One region of the Arthrobacter sp. TJ-238 genome, then DNA from elsewhere that is predicted to be linked to it. Evidence: riboswitches for the same ligand, from Rfam matches in the RefSeq annotation. Region 1 holds a riboswitch; the other holds the start of a gene.
The links. A riboswitch is a leader RNA that binds a small molecule or an ion and turns the genes downstream of it on or off. The one in region 1 is predicted to bind cyclic di-GMP.

Region 1 (9,343 bases):
CGATGAGCCGGCCACGCCCCGCCAGGTCGTCATCGCTCGACTGCTCAAAACAATCCCCCAGAAGCCGGTATGAGGTAAAGGCTCTTAGGGCTTCGTCCGGGCTGAGGTTGTCGAAGTCGTTGGTGTCGTTCGGACCTGTGTAGGGCGGTTTCCTCATTGGGGTGACTCCTCAAGAAGCGTTGTGTCGGAACATTCCCCATCCCGGTACAGCGGGAGTGAGACCCGGACGGCCATCTGCCCCTCCCTCGTCACCTGGTCAGAGGGGACCAACTTCGTACCGGAGGACTAATGATCCTGCACGGCAAGATAACCCTCACTGAACAAGCCTGAAACCTCCTACCCACCCGCACCCAAAGGACCGACGTCCCACAGGACGATCCTCATCGTGTATCGCGGGCTGGCTGCGCCTTTCCGGATCATTGCTTCTCCCTGAGACCCGGGGAAGGACCTTCTGATGGAGACCCAACTAGTAAGCCCGCTTCCTAGTTCGGGCTTCCGGTGGAATCTGTTCCGATCTGGCGAGTCCTAGCGCCGGCTCGTAAGAGCCGCCCGGAAGGCATTGGCTGAGGAGTCACTGCTATTGATGCGCCAGTCGGCTTCCTTGTTGATGTGGAACCAGACCACTGCTGTGACGTCGGGCTGCGCCGAAAGGTAGCTGAACAGGTTGGTGTTCCACGCCGCTTTCGACCCGCCGATCTCGGAGGACGAGGTTTCAGCGATCATGATCGGCTTTCCTGATGCCAGCTGCCTCACTTGTGCCAACCCCTCACCGAACAGGACATCGGGTTCCTGCCACATACTCCACGTCTGCGAGGTCCCCCAGTTGTACCCGTCAAGGGCTGCTACATCGACATAGTCGGCGCCGGGATAAAGCTGGCTGAGGGGGGTTGAACCCCAGTAGGGGACGTTCGCATTCCACACCCATTGGATGTTCGTGGCCCCGGTGGCTGTGACGACGTCGTGAACGTGCCGGTACGCGGCGATGTAGTCACCAGGCTCGTTGCCGTTGACACCCTCAGCCCATGGGTACCAGTCCCCGTTCATCTCATGCCCGAAGCGGAGGTAGACCGGCTGTCCCCACTGGCCAAGCGCAGTACCCCACTGCCGCAGGTAAGCATCGAAGTCGCCGGCTGCAATACGGTCGAGGGAGTAGGCAGGCTGTTCCACCCCGCCGCCCCAGGACCAGGGCTCCCATGTGAGCAATGTCTGTGCCCCTCGCGCCCGTACCGCGTCAAGTTCGGCTAGAGGAGGTGCCTGGTTGAAGTCCTTGTAGGACAGCACGACGGACGGTGCTTCACCGGCGATGGCTGTCACCTCATCGAGTTCCGCCCCGGCGGCCGGACCGCCACTGGTTCCGATCCCGAAGCGGATTCCCTTCGTCGTCGACGCTCCTGTCTCTTGTGCGGGCGCAGGCTCGAGCACGGTGAAGACCGCTGCGGCAGAAGCTGAACCGGCTGTCGCCATGATCGTCACAGTGGGAGATCCGGCAGGAATAACGACAGAGGCCTGGAAGGAACCCTTCCCGTTGGTACTGACCGCAGCACTACTGGCTCCTGCGGTCACCGAGCCTTTGATGTTCTTCGGGAAACCCGCACCCGTCACCGTTACTACCGTTCCTGCTGGTCCCGAATCGCTACTGAGGCTGATTGTCGCTGCGGCCTGTGCCGTAGGAGCGGTACCCAAAGAGAACAGCAGAACCGCACACACAAGTAAGACAACACGCATGACAAAACCACCAGGAGGAGCCGGTGGGATCACACGTGGAACTGAGGACAAGGAAAAGGGCAAGGTTGAGACCATGACTGAGACCTTCACTGGTTTGGTAACCCGGCTGACCTCCAAGGAGGCCCCGTGGTTTTGCGTCCCCGGGTCACCCCGGGTTTGCCTTTACCTCCGGGCGATTGCCGAAAGGTGCCCGGCCCTCCACAAGGGCCAAACCCCACCATCCTTGCCTGCCATCATCAATAAAACCGGGTAGAAGAGGCAAAGAACAGGGCAGCATTCCCGCAGTACTCCCCCAGGCAAGAAAATCTTTCGTCATGCTAGTCGCACTGCTCAACAGCTGTGCAAGCTACTGAAATACGCCATCCACCACGAGCTATCCGGCCCGTTGCGAGGTGGGTGCTGATGCCCCTGGCGGCCGTAGTCGTTCTCCTCCTCCCTGACTGGGCCGGGACCGGCACTCCCCGCCCTCTGTGGGTCTTTGCCCTACCCATCGTTCTCGGCCTGACCGGAGCTGTATTCGCGCTGAAGGGCAGATGTCCGTGGGCGGATGGTCATCGGGTGCTTCCAGGCGAGCGTGCTGCTCGAAGCTTTCCGCATCGGCAGAGACCGGCAGCCGGAACTCGCGGCGGGCCTACTGCTGTCACCGACACTGTCGCTGCTGGTGCCGGTACCACTGCCACTGTGACTGGTGGGGAGCTCTCAGACCGCGAGGGTTTCGACTGTCTGGGGTGACACGCGCGCCGAGGCAGTCACCGCGAACGAGGACACCTTCGACTACACCAACGTGGCCCCGCAGGCGGCGAAGTTCAACCACGGCCTCGAATTCTGGCTCGTTCTGGAGTCCTATCTGCATCCCTGCGGCAGGTAGCTACTGGTCAGACGCGCGGTCGTACTTCTGACTTCGGCACGGAGGAATCCGCGGGAGTGCGGAAGGTGGCACTTGCTGTTCGGAACAGGTCAGCTTGCCCTTGAAGCGTCCGGACGAGTGGGCCGACAGCTATTGCTTCGGGGTCGTTGCTTCCGAGTGCGCGCGTGGTGGACGCGTCCAGCTGACGCGCTCCAACCATGGCGGCGCTGGCCCGCAGACTATGAAGGGCTCTCACGATGTCCGCACGATTCTGTGCCCTGACCGCATGCTCGATGACGCGGATGCGGTCGTCGAGCATGGCAGTGAAGGTGTCGAGGAAGTCAATGGCAATGATCTGCGAGTCCAGCCCATCGATCAGTTCGTCGAACACCACTGGGTCAAAATCCGGAATCATGGGTTCCTACCAGCCGATTGATCCCAGGACCACTATCAGCTGCGGAGGTCGGCGCGGATGACTGTCCACGGTCGGTGGGTTCGAGGCACGCGTGGTGCGGGTGATCCCGGCCGCAATCAGAGGATCGGCAGGACCAGAAATGTTGTGTGTCATGGCTGCCCCGGCTCCACCGTCTGCCGCCGCTTTGGCAACTGTTCATTTCTATCTTCGAGGCCAAAGGGCGGCCAGCACACGAGTACCGGCTACTTGTTCTGACCCACCCGTAGTGGGTGCGCTCCGTAGTAAGCGGTCGACTCGGCAAGGTAGGCGCAGGACTGGGTGAAGTTCGCTCTGTTCCCGCTCTAGGGTGAGTCCCTACCCGTAGATTGGGAGCGTGGTCTCACGTCTTGTTCGCCTGGTGCTGGCGATGCTGCTCCTGTCCCTGTGTGCCTGCAACATCAACACCCAAGCTGTGCCGTGTGATTCGATCGAAGGGAGGAATCTCGCCCCGGACGCGGGAACGTTGATGGGCGTGAATCTGGAGTGGGGCAGGGAAACCCTCGCCGAGTACTCGGACAAGCTCGGTGAACGCCCCGCTGTTGCAGTGACATTCGCGGACTTCCCGCTCAACGAGGAAGACCCGGGCCTGTTGGCGTCCGCGGCCGAGCAGCTGCGCCAGAACGGGGGCACGCTGCTACTGACCCTGGAGCCGATCGAAGGGCTCGACGCGGTCACGTCGGCGCGTGCGGACGAGCTCGCAGCCCTCCTGGCAGGGTTCAACACGAACGGCGTGCCGGTGATCGTTCGTTTCGCGCACGAGATGAACGGGTCCTGGTACCCGTGGGGTCAGCAACCGGCCGAGTACATCGCTGCGTACCGACGCGTCGCGGACGCCGTCCACGGGCGGGCCCCGGGATCGGCGATGATGTGGGCGCCGAACTACGCCGGCGGGTACCCGTTCGCCGGCGGTGAGTTCGAATCCCTCCCCGGAGCACCCGGATTCTCGGAGCTGGACACCACCGGTGACGGCACCCTGACCTCCTTCGACGACCCGTACGCCCCCTACTACCCGGGCGATGACGCCGTGGACTGGGTGGGCATGTCCCTCTACCACTGGGGCAACACCTACCCCTGGTCCGAGAGTGAGATGCCCGAGGAAGGCAAGTTCATCGACCAGCTCACCGGCACCTACAACGGCAAGAACGGCAACGACTCGATGCTGCCGGACTTCTACACCCAGTACGGAGTAGACCACGGCAAGCCCGTCGCGATCCCGGAGACAGCGTCCCTGGTACAGGCTGACATCGGTCGGCTCCGGGGCCTGAACATCAAGCGGGCCTGGTGGGAGCAGGTCTTCGACCCCACAGTGCACGAACGGTTCCCGCAACTCAAAATGGTCAACTGGTTCGAGTGGAACAAGATGGAACCCGAAGTCGGCGCACCCGTGGACTGGACAGTCTTGGAGAACGACACCATCCGCTCCGAGTTCACCGCCGCACTACCGGACTGGTACCACTACGCGCCCGAACCACAAACCTGCGGAGAACCCCTCACCTGACCCACGCACCGCCGACGGCAAAGATATCTCTCAGAAGGAACCACGCGTAGCTCCACCCTCCTTGTACCGGCTCCAACAAAACAGCTAGATCGGTCCCGAGCGCAAGCAGCACCGCTAGACCCGAGGCCATTCCGGCCATCACTCCTGCGAGGGTTTCCTTCGGGGTCTTCACGGGATGAGGCACAGGGTCAGTAGAGCACAGTGCACCTCTTGTCCCTGAGGCCTGCGGCGGTGCTGTCGCGGACGCATCGTCCTGCCGCGTCATCACCCCCGCGGAAGCGGCTCCACCGGACTGGGCCGGTCGAGCACCGCCGCGGCGACGTCGTCGGGCGCCGACCGCAGTTCGTCCAGCCGCACGCACACCACGCCGGCGACGATCAGGAGCCCGCCCAGCAGTTGCACCACGCCGGGCAGCTCGCCGAGGATCAGCCAGGCCGCGAGGACGGCGAACATCACCTCGGTCAGCGCCACGAAGCTCGCGACCTTGGACCCGAGGCGCTGCGCCGCCACGATGCCCGTCACATAGCCCGCGACGGTGGCGACGAGGACGAGGACGGCTACCGGCAGCACCCAGCTGTACGTCTGCCCGGCGAGCTGGACGTCCGTGAACACGAAGCGGAACGGCATGATGTTCGTGACGCCGAGCACCAGGATGGTGAGCGCGCCCACCACCATCCCGCCGCCGGCCATGACGAGCGGCGGCAGCGAGTCGTCGACGCGCGCGGACATCAGGAAGTACACCGCGAGGCAGACGGCGGCAGCGAGGCCGAACAGCACGCCCACGGGGTCGAGCCGTGCGTCGCCCGCGAGGTCGAGGACGAGCAGGAGCCCGAGAACGGCGGTCACGGAACCGATCATCGTGAGTGCATTCGGTGCCTTCCGCGAGCGCAGCCAGAGGAATCCGACGATCAGCACCGGCGCCAGGTACTCGAGCAGCAGCGAGACGCCGACGGACATGCGCTGCACGGCATTGAAGTAGAAGAGCTGGCACAGGGCGATCGCCGTCACGCCGTAGATGATGACGGTGAGCGCGTTGCCGCGCAGGGTGGACCAGCGGCCGCGCAGCGCGATCAGCACGGGCACCAGGAGAACGACGGCGGCGCCTCCGATGCGGAGGCCGACGGCGGCTCCGGGGCTCCAGCCGATCTCCAGGAGTGACTTCGCGAAGGGGCCGGAGACGCCGAACGCCGCCGCGGAGATCAGGGCTATCCAGAGGCCGGGGGCGGGGCGCAGGGTCATGTCCGCTCGTTTCGTGTCGGTGACTGGTGTCATGAGTGTGAAGTAGTTATGGTAGTGACACTAGGCGCGGACGATGTCAGGAGTCAACATGCTTTTCACGCATGACACGGAGGTGGCGCTCTCGTCCGCGGCCGCGCTCATCAACACCGCCAAGGAGGACGCCGATCCCCTGGACACCCTCGAGGGACTCGACCGGTTCCTCGAGGAGCAGCGGTTCTCCGGCTCCCGGACCCACCTGGACGCCGAGCTGGAGTCCGTCCGTGCCCTGCGGTCCGAGCTGGAGGTGATCTGGTTCGCGGAGGAGGACGACGCCGTCGCACTCGTCAACGCGATCCTTCGGCGGGCCAATGCCCTCCCCCAGCTGGTCAGGCACGACGAGTGGGACTGGCACCTCCATGCGACGGCGCCCGAAGCGCCGCTCGAGGAACGCATGGCCACCGAGGCCGCGATGGCCCTCGCCGACGTCATCCGCGGGCACGAACTGGACCGCCTGCGCTCCTGCGCGGCCGAGGACTGCGACGGCGTGGTGCTGGATCTCTCCCGCAACCGTTCCCGCCGCTTCTGCGACACCGGGAACTGTGCGAACCGTACGCACGTGAAGGCCTACCGGGCGAGGAAGGCGCAAGGCGCCTGAAGCTTCCGCCGGCGCTAACGCCCGCCGTCGTCGGTGGGCGCATCGTCGGTCCTGCCGATGCCCTGCACGCCGTCGTCCGGGAAGCCGTCCTCCGAGAATCCTCCGTCGGCGAAGCCCTCCCCCTCGAAGGACAGGGACGCCGAGGACCCGTACGCGGGCGAGTAGCTTCCGGAGTACGTCGTGCCGGGCCCCCACCCGAACGAGCCGCCGTGCACGGTGGGAACGCCGTCCTCCGGGCCGGGGCCGTTGCTCCCGAGCAGGCTCCGCGTCAGTGCTGCGCCGTCGGCCATCAGTTCGTCCACGGCGGCCAGCAGGTGCCCGTCCGCCACGGGCGCGTCGTGCAGCGCGGCCGCCAGGACCGCGCGGCGCACGAGTTCACGCGTGAACGACGCCGTGGTGCCCTCGGTCCGCGCGGCGGCGGCCCCGACGGCGTCCTCGCCGAAGGCGAGATCGCGCGCGTACAGACGCAGCAGGGCGGCCCGCTCATGCTCCCCGGGAAGCGGCACTTCCACGGCGAGGTCCACGCGCCCCGGGCGCTGGGCGAGGGCCCGCTCCAGCATGTCCACGCGGTTGGTGGTCAGCACGAACGTGACGTCGGCGTCGTCGTCGAGTCCGTCCATGGCATCCAGCACCTCGAACAGGAGGGGCTGCGGCCCGTGCCCGAAGCTGCGGTCCTCGGCGATCAGGTCGCAGTCCTCGAGGACCACGATGGACGGCTGGAGTGCGCGGGCGGTCCGCGCCGCCTCGCCCACGTGCCGCAGCGTCCCGCCCGTGAGGATGATCGCCGTCGTCCCCGCGCTCGCGCTCAGCAGGTACCGGACGGTGTGGGTCTTGCCGGTGCCGGGCGGACCGTAGAGGAGGATGCCGCGCTTGAGGTGCTGTCCGGCCGCGACCAGGGCCTGCCGGTGCGCGGCGATGCCGAGCGCGTGTTCGCTGACGCGTTCCAGGAGTCCCTCGGGGAGGATCACGTCACCGGCGTCCAGGGTGGGCCGGTGGTGGAAGGTGATGCCCGCGCTGCTCGGTCCGAAGTCCTCGACGGTGAAGGACAGCACCTGCCCCTTCATCACGCTCTCGCGCTGCATCCTGCGCCGGAATTCGGCGAGGAACCCGGCGACGGTGACGGCGTCCGCACACAACACCTCGAGCGACGCGGACTGCCGGTTGTAGCGGGGCTCGGCCTTGCGCTGCAGGACCGCCAGGGGCACGCCGTCACGCTCGAACAGCAGGAGGCCCAGCGCCACCGCCTGCCGCTGCTCGTCCGGGCCGACCGGCAGGTTCGCGTAGTCGGGCTGGGACAGCGGGAAGCTCGGGTGGACCCCGGACTGCTGCACCATGTCGCTGAAGGACAGGTGGTGGCGGTGGTCCCCGCCGCCGATGCCCACGCACCGGCCGTCCGCCGTGAGCGACGCCAGGATGATGTCGGCGTCCACGAACCGGTGGGCGGGGACCTCCTCGACGACGACCGGCACGCCGGCGGGCTCGGTCCCGAGGTGGGCCGAGAGCGTGTCGAAGAGTTCCCGGCCGCGCGCGGAGTGCGGCTGCGCTTCCAGTGCCAGGCGCGCGAGCACGCCGAAATCCCTCATGAACCCCGTGATGTCATCCCCCATGCTGGGAGGCTAACAGGGACGTCAAGGGGGCTAGCTGTCCTGCTTCGGCAGGCGCTCCCCGAAACGCGGTTCGTCGTCGGTCTCGCCTGACGGCCGCTTGACCGTTGCTTCCGGGTCCGGCGTCGCGGACGAGCGGTGGACGCCGGAACCCTGGCTGAGGTGCTCGGCGTTGGGTGTCTCGGCCATCATGAGCATCGCGCAGATCACCAGGGAGACGATGAAGGCGATCCCGGCGGCCGTGAGGCCCAGATCGACGCGCAGCTCCTTGGAGCCACCACCGGTGGCGAAGATGGACGTCGCGACACCGGCCACCAGGGCCAGGACGGCGGAGAAGACGAGGGGTGCCTTGATGCCGTGGCGGAATCGTCCCTGCGTGGGTTTCCCCGACTGGCGGTTGGCCACGGGCACTCCTTCCGGTTCCGAATATTTCTACGAGGCGTAGAGCCTCTAGTTTACGGGGTCCGGTTCGCCCTGGGCGCCGGATCCGGACGATGCGCTGAGCGCTGAATCGTGCCGGTAGCTGAGACCGGCGATGCCGAGCACGACGGCGGTCAGCAGCGCCCCACCGCCCGTCACCCCGAGCAGCGCGTGCGCTCCGAGCTGCTCGACAAACGGGAGGATCGCGCCCGTCACGATGCCCACCACACCGACCACCACGAGGTCCCGTGACGCCGCGTGGGCGCGGACGGAGAGCCCACGGACCAGTTCGGCGAGGCCGGCGACCACCAGGGCCACGGCGGCGGCGAAGGCGAAGCTGCGATCGTCGACGAAGACGAGGCCGGCGACCCCGGCTCCGAGGAGCAGTCCGCCGCCGATGTCGGTGACCAGCCGGAAGCGCGGACCCCAGTGCGTCATGCGGTGGGTCCAGAGGTAGGCCGCACCGCTCAGCAGGAGGTAGACCCCGCCCGCCACGGACATCACGAGCGTGGACGGATCACGCCAGAAGACCGTCAGCAGGCCGAACAGTGCGCTCACCGCGGCGCGGACCAGGAACGGTTTCCACACCAGGAGCTCGGCGGCGGGAGCGGCGCTCGGGGCGGAGGGTGCAGCAGCCATCAAGGGCCTCTCTGGGAGCGGGGCCGGGTCGGTCTCCGGCCTATCCAGTTTAGTCCTCCACCTCCGCAGCGGCAGGCGACGGCACCGCGAAGGCTGCATCCCCCGGCAGCAGCCATTGGTACCGCCAGTCGACGCTCCTGCCCGCCTGCAGGGGATCGCCCGTCCGCACGTCCTGTGCGGACCGAAAGATCTTCCGCCACCAGCTCGTCGCCTCGTCGAAGGGTGGCACGGCTAGAGGCGTCCTGCCCCTGTGGAACGGCCGCGGGACAACGCTGCCAGGAGG
Region 2 (9,343 bases), on a different contig from region 1:
TTCCAGTCGGTGCCCATGTGGCGCTTGACCGAGGCGATGGTGCGGTCGATGTTGTTGACGGCCTGGCGCTTGGCGATCTCGCCGACCAGGACCTCACCGGACTTGGAGAAAGCGACGATCGACGGCGTGGTGCGTGCGCCCTCGGCGTTCGCGATGACGGTGGGCTCGCCGCCTTCGAGGACCGAGACGACCGAGTTGGTGGTTCCGAGGTCAATACCTACTGCACGTGACATGCAATTTCCTTTCGACTGCCCGGGATTTGCGAGGCGCTCATCCGCCGGGCGCGTGGATTGAGCGTTCTGCACTCAAGTATAGTCGCGCCGCGTCGAGGAGCAAAATGAAGTTGAGTCCCCTTGACTCAACCCCTGCTCCTCAGGTAGCGGGGACGGCAGTGATGAGGCCCTCCCGGAAGGCGTCGACGAAGAGGGCGTGATCCTGCCGCACAGTCTCCGCGTAGGCCTCGCCGAACCCCACGATGTCCTCGATGAACCCGTCACGGGAGTTCCCGACGGCGGCGAGGATGGCGGTCTCCGTGCGGAACGGCACGAGGTCGTGGTCGCTGTCCTCGTCCGTGGAGCAGTGGATCTTCGCCGTGGCCTGGCCGAGGGCCTCGAGCACGGGGGCCATCTGCTCAGGCTCGGTGAGGTCCTCCCAGGAGAGATCGCGCTTGTACGGGGAGAGCTCCGACACCACGTAGGAGACGCCGCGGATCGAGGTGTAGCCGAGGAACGGGTCGGTGTGGGTCTGCAGCGAGCGCTGGCTGACGACGGCGCGGTGTCCGTCGTCGTCGAAGAAGCCACGGACGCGTTCGTCCTCCACGATGCGGCTGGGTGCGGCGATGTTCGACTGCTTGAGGGTGAGGATGATGTCGTTCTCCTGCGCCTCGTCGAAGCCCTCGATGAGCACGTTGTACGTGGGCAGCCCTGCGCTGCCGATCCCGAAGCCCTTCTTCCCGACGATCCCCTTGACCCGGTAGAAGACGCGGCGGCGGGAGCGCTCGCCGTCGGGGATCGTGCCGAGGTAGCGCCCGAAGGCGTCGGACACCTCCGCGTACTCGTCCTCGTCGAGGGGTCGGATGGAGCCGTCGTCGCGGAACCGGCGCTCGTAGTCCTCGATCTGCGTCAGGGAGTCGAGCAGGCGCGTCCGCCGTGCGGCGCGGGCCTGCTGCAGCACGCGGTGGATGGCGCCGTCCGTGTTGTCGAGGCCGAAGGCGAAGGCCGACTGCTCGTCCTCCACGTAGTCCCCGACCCGCCCGAGGTAGGCCTCGAGGTACGTGCGCGCCAGCTCGCGGACCGCCTGTGACGGCAGGGCCTTCTGCCAGCACAGCAGGGTCAGCGAGGCGACGAACCGGCGCAGGTCCCAGGAGAAGTGGCCCACGTACGCCTCGTCGAAATCGTTGACGTCGAACGTGAGCCGGCCCTGGTTGCTCATGTAGGTACCGAAGTTCTCGGCGTGCAGGTCGCCGTGGATCCACACCCGGCTCGTGCGCTCGTCCGCCCAGTCGTCCTCGAGCTCGGCCATGTCGGTGTAGAACAGGGACGCACTGCCGCGGTAGAAGGCGTAGGGATCCGCAGCCATCTTCCGGAATCGTGCACGGAAGGCGAGGGGGTCGGCGACCATCAGGTCCTGATGTGCCTCGACGAGGGTCCGGACGATGTGCTGCTGACGGGAATCGGTGGCTGCCATCCGCCCACGGTACGCCTTCCCTCTGGACAGCTCCGGGCACCCCGACCGCCTCAGCGCAGGGCCGGGACCGGATGCAGCGGTGCCGCGACGGAGGCCCGGCGTGCCTTCAGGAAGCCGTCCACCACGTCCCAGGCCGCGATCAGCACCGTCACGGCCGTGACGATGGCGGTGACGGTCCAGCCGCCGCCGGTCGCAACCGCCGGACCCCAGCCGACGGCGTCGACGAAGTCCGGGTTGAGCAGTCGCCCTTCGGACCACAGGAGGATCGCCGGGACCGCGAAGGCGAGATTGAGAAGGACGTTCACGACGGCCGCGCGCCAGGACCAGCCCCGCAGGTACAGCCAGACGGCGAACCCGGCCTCGAGGACGATCAGCGCCAGGAACCACGGGAGCCAGAAGGACCACAGGCCGGGGTCGAGCAGCGGGATCGCGCTGCCGTCGTCCGCACGGGCGACGGACCGGACCTGCTGCCACAGGATCGCCCCGGCGAAGAGCGCGAGGAAGACGAGGGAGGCGACGAGCTCGGCCAGGCGCCCGTCGCGCGTGCGGTCCGGCAGCTCGGGAAGGCGCTCGACCGTCCATTCCATGCCGGTGTCGGCGGCACCGCTGCGTTCGAGGACCACGAAGAGCAGTGTGGTCCAGAAACCGATGTGCACGGTCGTGCTGATCGCCGTCGACACCGCGCTGCCGATCGCTCCCCCGATGCTGCCCGAGGTGAGGAGCTGCACCACCAGCACTGCGACGGCGGTGATGGGGACCACGATGGCGACGAGCGTCTTGAGGAGCCGCAGCCAGTCGAGGTAGTAGCGCGGTCCGATGAGCGTGAGGGGCCGATCCACGTAGTCCGCCGCGAGACGCTCCGGGTCCCCCAGCTGGACCAGTGCCGAGCGCTCCGCGGCGGCAGGGTCCTCGCCGGAGGCGAGGCGGGCGTCGACGGCGTCGCCGATCATCTCCCTGATCTCGGGGTCGAGGCCGGAGCGCTGGGACTCCGGGACGGTCCGCATGGCGGCCCACACATAGCGATCGGTCAGCGTGGTCATGGCACTTCCCCTTCGGCGAGGCGATGGAGCGAGGTCGTCAGCCGATCCCAGTCGGCCGTGAGGGTGGTGGCGAGGTCGTCGCCGGCCGGGCTCGTCCGGTAGAACTTCCGCGGACGGGACTCGGCAGTGTTCCACTCACTCGTCAGCAGGCCCTGCTTCTCGAGGCGCCGCAGGAGGGGGTAGAGCGTGTTCGCGTCGACCTGGATGCCCAGGCCGTCGAGCGCTTCGAGGAGCGCGTACCCGTAGTCGGGGGTGCGCAGCCGGGTGAGGCATGCGAGGACGACCGTCCCGCGCCGCAGTTCCTGCAGGTGTCCGGCAATCAGCTCGTCGTTGTTTGCCATGCGTGAAACTATAGTGTGCGACACACACTATAGCAACGGGCACAACGGTGTAGCGGGCTGCGATGAGATCGGCCCGCCCGCAGCGTCTACCCGTCGTCGCATCGAACCAGGAGGCAGCCATGGACCCCCGGACCACAACGCCGACCGGCGGATCTCCCCCGCCGGCGCGGGCCATCCCCCGCGAGGAACTGGCCCTTCCGGGCAGCAGGACGCGCCGCTTCGACGGCGGGCCCTTCGGCTCCGCCATCTCCTACTTCTCGGTGGACAATGACCCGGGCGACACCGTGGCCCTCCATCGCCACCCGTACACCGAGACGTGGCTGGTTCTCGACGGGAACGTGCGCTTCACCGTCGGCACCGCGGTTCTCGAGGGGACGGCGGGTGACACCGTCGTGGCGCCGGCCCGCGTCTGGCACGGCTTCACGAACGACGGCGACGGCCCGCTGCGGATGATGTGCATCCACGCCTCACCCCGCATCATCCAGGAGTGGAAGGACGACGGCGAGCCCGCCTAACCGCGAATCCGCCGCCACGACCGGGGCGCCGGGTGACATACTGTCCGGCATGGACCTCGAGGAATGGTGGAACGGCGTCACGCAGCAGACGCGGGACTGGCTGATGGCCCACAACGGTGAGGCACTGAGTCCCGAGGTGGCGGCGGACATCAGCAGGGCGGGCGGCCTCGTGGCGACCGAGTCCTGGTGGATGGGTGGGCGCGGGCCCGACGGCGTGTTCCTCTCGGACGCGGCGACGGACTGGATCGAAGAACGCGCCAATGCCGAGGAGTAGCCGCCCGCCGACGCGATCTGCAGGGGTAGCAGGGCCTCCTCCAGTTCCGCGGAGCCGCACCCTGGCTGCGGTGTGCCGGTCCTGTGCCGGGGCTGGGCCTCAAGGTGCGCGGTCCTCCGTCGTCCCGGGTGCCGGGGCCGTCGCCGCCTGCTCGGACAGGTCCTTGAAGTAACGGGCGACGGGCCAGCGCTCGAACCCGGCCGCCTCGTACGCCTGGCGTGCCGGCCGGTGGCCCGGATCGTCGCCGGTCTCGACGAGGGCCATCCGCATCCCGGCCTCCCGCCCCCGGTCGAAGGAATGGCCCATGAGGGCCCTGGCCACACCCCGGCGCTGGAACTCCGGGTCCACGGCCAGCACGTAGATCTCGCTCATGCTGTCCTCGGGATGGAACCGCGTGCATACCCAGCCCACGGGCCGGCCCTCCTCGAAGGCCACGGCGACGTTCTGCGGTTCGCCGTCGAGCACTGCCGCCAGATCGCGCACCTGGCGTTCCCGCCATCCGTCCGGATAGAAGGACTCGTAGACGAACGGCGCCATCGCCTCGCGGAACAGCGGGAACACGGGCTCCCAGGCCCGGATCGAGAGCGCGAGCAGCGCCGCCCGGTGGGCCGGCTCGTACTGCACGATCTGCATGGAAGGACCGTAGCGCCCGCAGGCGTCCGGCGCAGCCTTCAGCGGGCTCGCTTCCCTGCAGCGGGGAGGTGCCCGGCACGGCACGGACCGCTGTATGCCCGCGTCACGGATGTGTCAGTCGGGGTTGCTAGTATCGTCGGGCGGGCAACCGCTCGTCGATAAGGGCAAACCCGGTGCGAGCCGGGGACGCAAAGCCACGGGACCCACGAGGTCAGCCGGGCCGCCGAAGAGAACAGGTCCACGAGTATGTCTCGGACAGTCCAATTCAATACAACTCCCGGATCGGCCGAAGGCGCTGTGCACGGGCCCACCTCCCCCGCCACGCGGAATCATCGTGGGACTCCCCGCTATGAGTAGCTCCGGACCCGGCGAGGTCCGGGCGGCCGTCGTCATCGAGGACGATCTGGACATCCGCAACCTGGTCTCCGCCATCCTCGCCCAGGGGGGCTTCCAGGTGACCGGCGCGGCCACCGGGCGTGAGGGCGTCGACATAGTGCGCCAGGAGCATCCGGTCGTGGTGACCCTCGACATCGGGCTGCCCGACATCGACGGGTACGAGGTCCTCCGGCGGATCCGCTCCACCACGGACTGCTACGTGATCGTCCTCAGCGGTCGCGGCGACGAGCTGGATATCCTGACCGCCCTCCAGGCCGGCGCCGACGACTACGTCCTGAAGCCCTTCCGCCCCCGGGAACTGCGGGCGCGCATCGACGCGATGCTCCGCAGGCCCCGCGCCGGCCAGATGGCACAGCATGCGTCCCCACCGTCCGCGCCGTCCGCGCCGTCCGGGACTGCCGCTGCGGCTCCCGTCCTCTCCGGGGACGAGAGCCAGGAATCGTCCGACACGCTCCTGCGGAACGGAGTCCTCGTGGTGGACGGCGACGCCCGCACCGCGAGTTGCGCCGGCGTCGAACTGCCACTGACGAAGACGGAGTTCAACCTCCTGCACGAGCTGATGCGGAGCAACGGCGCGGTCCGGACCAAGGAGGAGCTCGTGCGGGTCTCGCGCGGTCGCGACTACCGCGGTTACAACTTCGTGAGCCGGACGGACGAACGGGCCATCGAGGTGCACATCGCCAACCTCCGCCAGAAACTGGCGCGGACGAAGGGTGACCCGGACCTGATCGTGACGGTCCGAGGTGTCGGCTTCCGGATCGTGCCGCGGAGCGCAACCTCGCGCTGAATCGGCATCAGGGGTGTCCGGAGGGCTCCTGAAGCGTCCGGACGGTGTCGTCGGCGCAGCCGCGCAGCAGGGTCAGGGTGCGCCTGGCGCCCCCCAGGTCGCCGGTCGTGATCAGCCGGAGGGTTGCGCGCCCGGCCTGGCCGAGGCGCAGTGCGCCCACCATCGCCGCGGAGGTCGTCACGCTGAGCACGGCATCCTCGGCTCCCGCCGCGTCCCCCTCGGCGAGCCGGAGGTCCAGCCTGTCGATCTTCCCTGGCAGATCGACGCAGAAATCCCGCGCGAACTGCCGAACGGTCGCCGCGTCGGAGAAGTCCCGCCGCATGTCCCGGAGGACCGCCGGGTCCAGGAGTTGCGCTGCCTTCCCGGGCGCGACCGGGACCGTGACGGCCTCGACCCCGAGGGGTGCAGGGCCGTGGTCCTGGTGCTGGCCAGGGGAGGGCGGGGTGGAATGGATGGGCACGCTTCAAGGGTAGTAACGGTCCGCCCACCCGGAGGAGTCCCTCGATGTTATTGCGCAAAGCTTGCGGAAGGATGACATCTCGTGGTCGGGACAGCCCTGACCGGCCGCGGTCGCGGCCGATCAGCCTTGTGCGCCGGAGCTGCTGAGGGGCAGGAGAGGTCCTCCCCGAGCGGCCTCTCTAGGCCTTCAGCTCGTCCTTCAGCTCGACCTTCAGTACCGCCGCCGTCCGCCACCCGGCACTGTAGTCGGCGTGTCCGGCCCACGGAAGCGCCAGCAGTCCGAGGACCTCCGCACGCTGCTGGGCGTCGAGTTCGGCGACCGCGTACCGGAGGAGCTCCCGCTTGGCCCGGCATTCCGCGAGGACCCGCTGGGGGTCGAACCAGCCGCCGACGCCCCACACTTCCTCGGGCAGGCTTCCCCTGCGGGCCGCCTTCTCGTCCTCGGAGATACGTGCGTCAAGAAAGGCGGCGATGTCGTTCATAGGTAGAGAGTAGCGACCTTCAGCCCTTATAGGACCCCGCGCCACGGGCTCGTCGGGCAGGTCGAGATTCCATGACTACCCGGGGCCGCGACGCGGGCAACGCTCGTCGTCTCGGTCACGAGCTCGGTGAGGTCGACGTCGGACACCTCACCGTGGGTCACCGCGGGGACGGCACCTTCCCCAGTGCCGATGGCCACCAGATCCTCGGGCCGATGTCGTAGGCGAGCGCCGGGATGAGCAGCGAGCGCACCAGTAGGGTATCCAGCAGCACGCCGAATGCCACGATGAACGCGATCTGCGCGAGGAACAGGATCGGGATCACGCCCAGCGCGGCGAAGGTCGCCGCCAGCACCACGCCGGCCGAGGTGATGACGCCGCCGGTCACGCCGAGTCCGCGGAGGATGCCGGGGCGCGTGCCGATGCGGAGGGACTCCTCCCGGACCCGGGTCATCAGGAAGATGTTGTAGTCCACCCCCAGGGCCACGAGGAACACGAAGCCGAACAGCGGCACCGACGCGTCCGCCCCCTCGAACCCGAAGATGTTGTTGAACACCAGCGCCGAGACGCCGAGGGCCGTCGCGTAGGAGAGCGCCACGCTGGCCACGAGGAGCACGGGCGCGAGCACCGAGCGGAGCAGGACGATCAGGACCACGAGGATGACGGCCAGGACGATCGGGATGATCTTGACGAGGTCGGCGAGTGCGGTGTCGTTCGTGTCGATCGCCACCGCCGTGACCCCGCCGACCAGCGCCTCTCCTCCGCCGGTGTCGTCGAGCGCCGTGCGCAGTTCACGCACCACGTCCTCGGCCTGCTCCGAGTCGGCCTGGTAGCCGAGCGTGCCGCTGATGAGGACCCGCCCGTCCTCGACGACGGCGGCGCCGCCCGGGTCCGTGGTCAGGGCTGCGTCGGAGATGCCCTCCTGCGCCCTGACGACGTCGAGCACCGCCTGCTGGTCCGCCTCGGGCGCGACGACGTAGACCGGACTTCCGGAGCCCGCGTCGAAGTGGCGGCCGAGCGCCTCCTGGCCGTCGACGGCGTTGGAGGGCGTGAGGATCACGGCGGACTGGGGGACGCCGCTCGCCTGCAGTTGGGCCAGCCCGAGGGCGCCGGCAACCAGGATCAGCAGGGACGCTGTCCACAGCACCCGCGGGCGGCGGGCCACGAGCAGCGCCACCCCCCGCCAGAGGCCCCTGAGCCCTTCCAGTCCTGTCTCCGGCCCGGCGCCGGTCTGCGCCGCGTGCTTGCCGTGATGCGGGGCGACGACGGCGGCCGCCGCCGGGTTGAAGCGCGGGACCAGGGGCCAGAAGGCCGCCCTGCCCAGGAGGAGCAGGAGCGCGGGGAGGAGCGTGAGCGCTGCAGCGAGCGAGAAGGCGATGCCGATGGCGGCGATGGGTCCGAGGCTCCGGTTCGAGTTGAGATCCGAGAAGAGCAGGCACAGGAGGCCGAGGATCACGGTGGCGCCGGAGGCGAGGATCGGCTCGAACGAACCGCGGAAAGCCACACGCATGGCCTCCCACTTCGTCTCGTTCCCGACGAGCGCCTCCCGGAATCGGGCGACGAGCAGCAGCGCGTAGTCCGTGGCCGCGCCGATCACGAGGATCGAGAGGATTCCCTGGCTCTGGCCGCTGAGCTGGATCAGATCGAGCTTCGCGAGACCGAAGATCAGCAGGATCGACGTCGCCAGGGCGAACACCGAGGTCAGCAGGACGAGGAACGGCAGCACGATGGACCGGTAGACGGCGAGGAGGATGACGAACACGGCGCCGAGCGCGACGGCGAGCAGGATGCCGTCGATCCCGCCGAAAGCCTCCACGAGGTCGTTGGTGAGCCCTGCGGGGCCGGTCACGTAGCCGGTGACGCCGTCGGGCAGTTCGTCGTCGAGGATGGTGCGCAGTTCGCCCACCACCTCGGCGAGTTCGGCGTCGGAGGAGACGAACGCGACGTACTGGACCGCGAGACCGTCCTCGGACGGGATGGGCCCGACGACCGGCGGAGCACCCTCGGCCGCCGGCTCGAGCCCCCCGACCTCCCCGAGCGTGGCGGCGAGATCCTCGTAGGGCCCGAGGTCCCGCGGGTCGATCGCGGTCTCCGATTCGGCCACGATGATCGCCGGGACGGCATCGGAGTCACTGAACCGCTGCTGCAGCTCGCCCGCCTCCGTGGACTCGGCGCTGGCGGGCAGGAAGGACGCCTGGTCGTTGCTCGAGACCTCCTCGAGCCGCCCGAACGTAGGACCACCGACCGCCGCCCCGATCAGCCAGATCAGCACCACGACCGCGGGCAACAGCACCCTCAACCATCTGTTCTTCATGGAGTTCCCTACCCACTCGTACTTATCTCTGCCGTAAAGTATATCCATGGTGGAGATAATGTGAAACGGTTTAAACTGAAGGGAAAGGAGGCGAGGACCCATGGCCGCGAGGGAAGAACTCATGGCACTGCTGCGGCAGTTCACGGTCGAGACCGACCGCTATGTCGACGTCGCGAGCGAGCGGGACAGCCTCTACCGCACCGACCTCCATGCCCTGAGCATCATGATGGGCGCCGCTCGCGCCGGACTCACGGTGACCCCCGGATTCCTGCGGGAGGAACTCAACCTGAGCTCGCCGGCCACCACTGCCCTGGTGGACCGCCTCGATTCGGCGGGCCACGTGACCCGACGGCGCAGCGAGGTCGATCGTCGGCAGGTGCACCTCGAGATGACGGAGAAGGCACGCTCCACGGGGGCGA

Region 2: linked by a shared signal. The riboswitch ahead of AC4D2O_RS09385 (response regulator transcription factor) and the one ahead of AC4D2O_RS03325 (glycoside hydrolase family 26 protein) in region 1 are both predicted to bind cyclic di-GMP.

The regions. Positions count from the first base shown of each region.
Region 1 is NZ_JBZCNH010000001.1:678,282-687,624, reverse strand. Features, by position in the region: gene AC4D2O_RS03330 (hypothetical protein) at 1-157, opposite strand, end outside; gene AC4D2O_RS03325 (glycoside hydrolase family 26 protein) at 526-1,602, opposite strand; cyclic di-GMP riboswitch class I at 1,819-1,896, opposite strand; gene AC4D2O_RS03320 (DNA/RNA non-specific endonuclease) at 2,414-2,593, shown strand; gene AC4D2O_RS03315 (Hpt domain-containing protein) at 2,601-2,987, opposite strand; gene AC4D2O_RS03310 (glycoside hydrolase family 26 protein) at 3,493-4,524, shown strand; gene AC4D2O_RS03305 (EamA family transporter) at 4,789-5,796, opposite strand; gene AC4D2O_RS03300 (CGNR zinc finger domain-containing protein) at 5,852-6,397, shown strand; gene AC4D2O_RS03295 (AAA family ATPase) at 6,412-8,004, opposite strand; gene AC4D2O_RS03290 (hypothetical protein) at 8,035-8,406, opposite strand; gene AC4D2O_RS03285 (DUF308 domain-containing protein) at 8,452-9,060, opposite strand; gene AC4D2O_RS03280 (hypothetical protein) at 9,110-9,289, opposite strand; gene atzF (allophanate hydrolase) at 9,292-9,343, opposite strand, start outside.
Region 2 is NZ_JBZCNH010000004.1:100,861-110,203, reverse strand. Features, by position in the region: gene dnaK (molecular chaperone DnaK) at 1-233, opposite strand, end outside; gene AC4D2O_RS09415 (DUF2252 domain-containing protein) at 373-1,686, opposite strand; gene AC4D2O_RS09410 (permease prefix domain 1-containing protein) at 1,737-2,726, opposite strand; gene AC4D2O_RS09405 (PadR family transcriptional regulator) at 2,723-3,067, opposite strand; gene AC4D2O_RS09400 (cupin domain-containing protein) at 3,187-3,582, shown strand; gene AC4D2O_RS09395 (hypothetical protein) at 3,632-3,856, shown strand; gene AC4D2O_RS09390 (GNAT family N-acetyltransferase) at 3,956-4,489, opposite strand; cyclic di-GMP riboswitch class I at 4,643-4,717, shown strand; gene AC4D2O_RS09385 (response regulator transcription factor) at 4,839-5,672, shown strand; gene AC4D2O_RS09380 (Hpt domain-containing protein) at 5,680-6,132, opposite strand; gene AC4D2O_RS09375 (DUF6221 family protein) at 6,311-6,613, opposite strand; gene AC4D2O_RS09370 (MMPL family transporter) at 6,771-8,924, opposite strand; gene AC4D2O_RS09365 (MarR family winged helix-turn-helix transcriptional regulator) at 9,025-9,343, shown strand, end outside.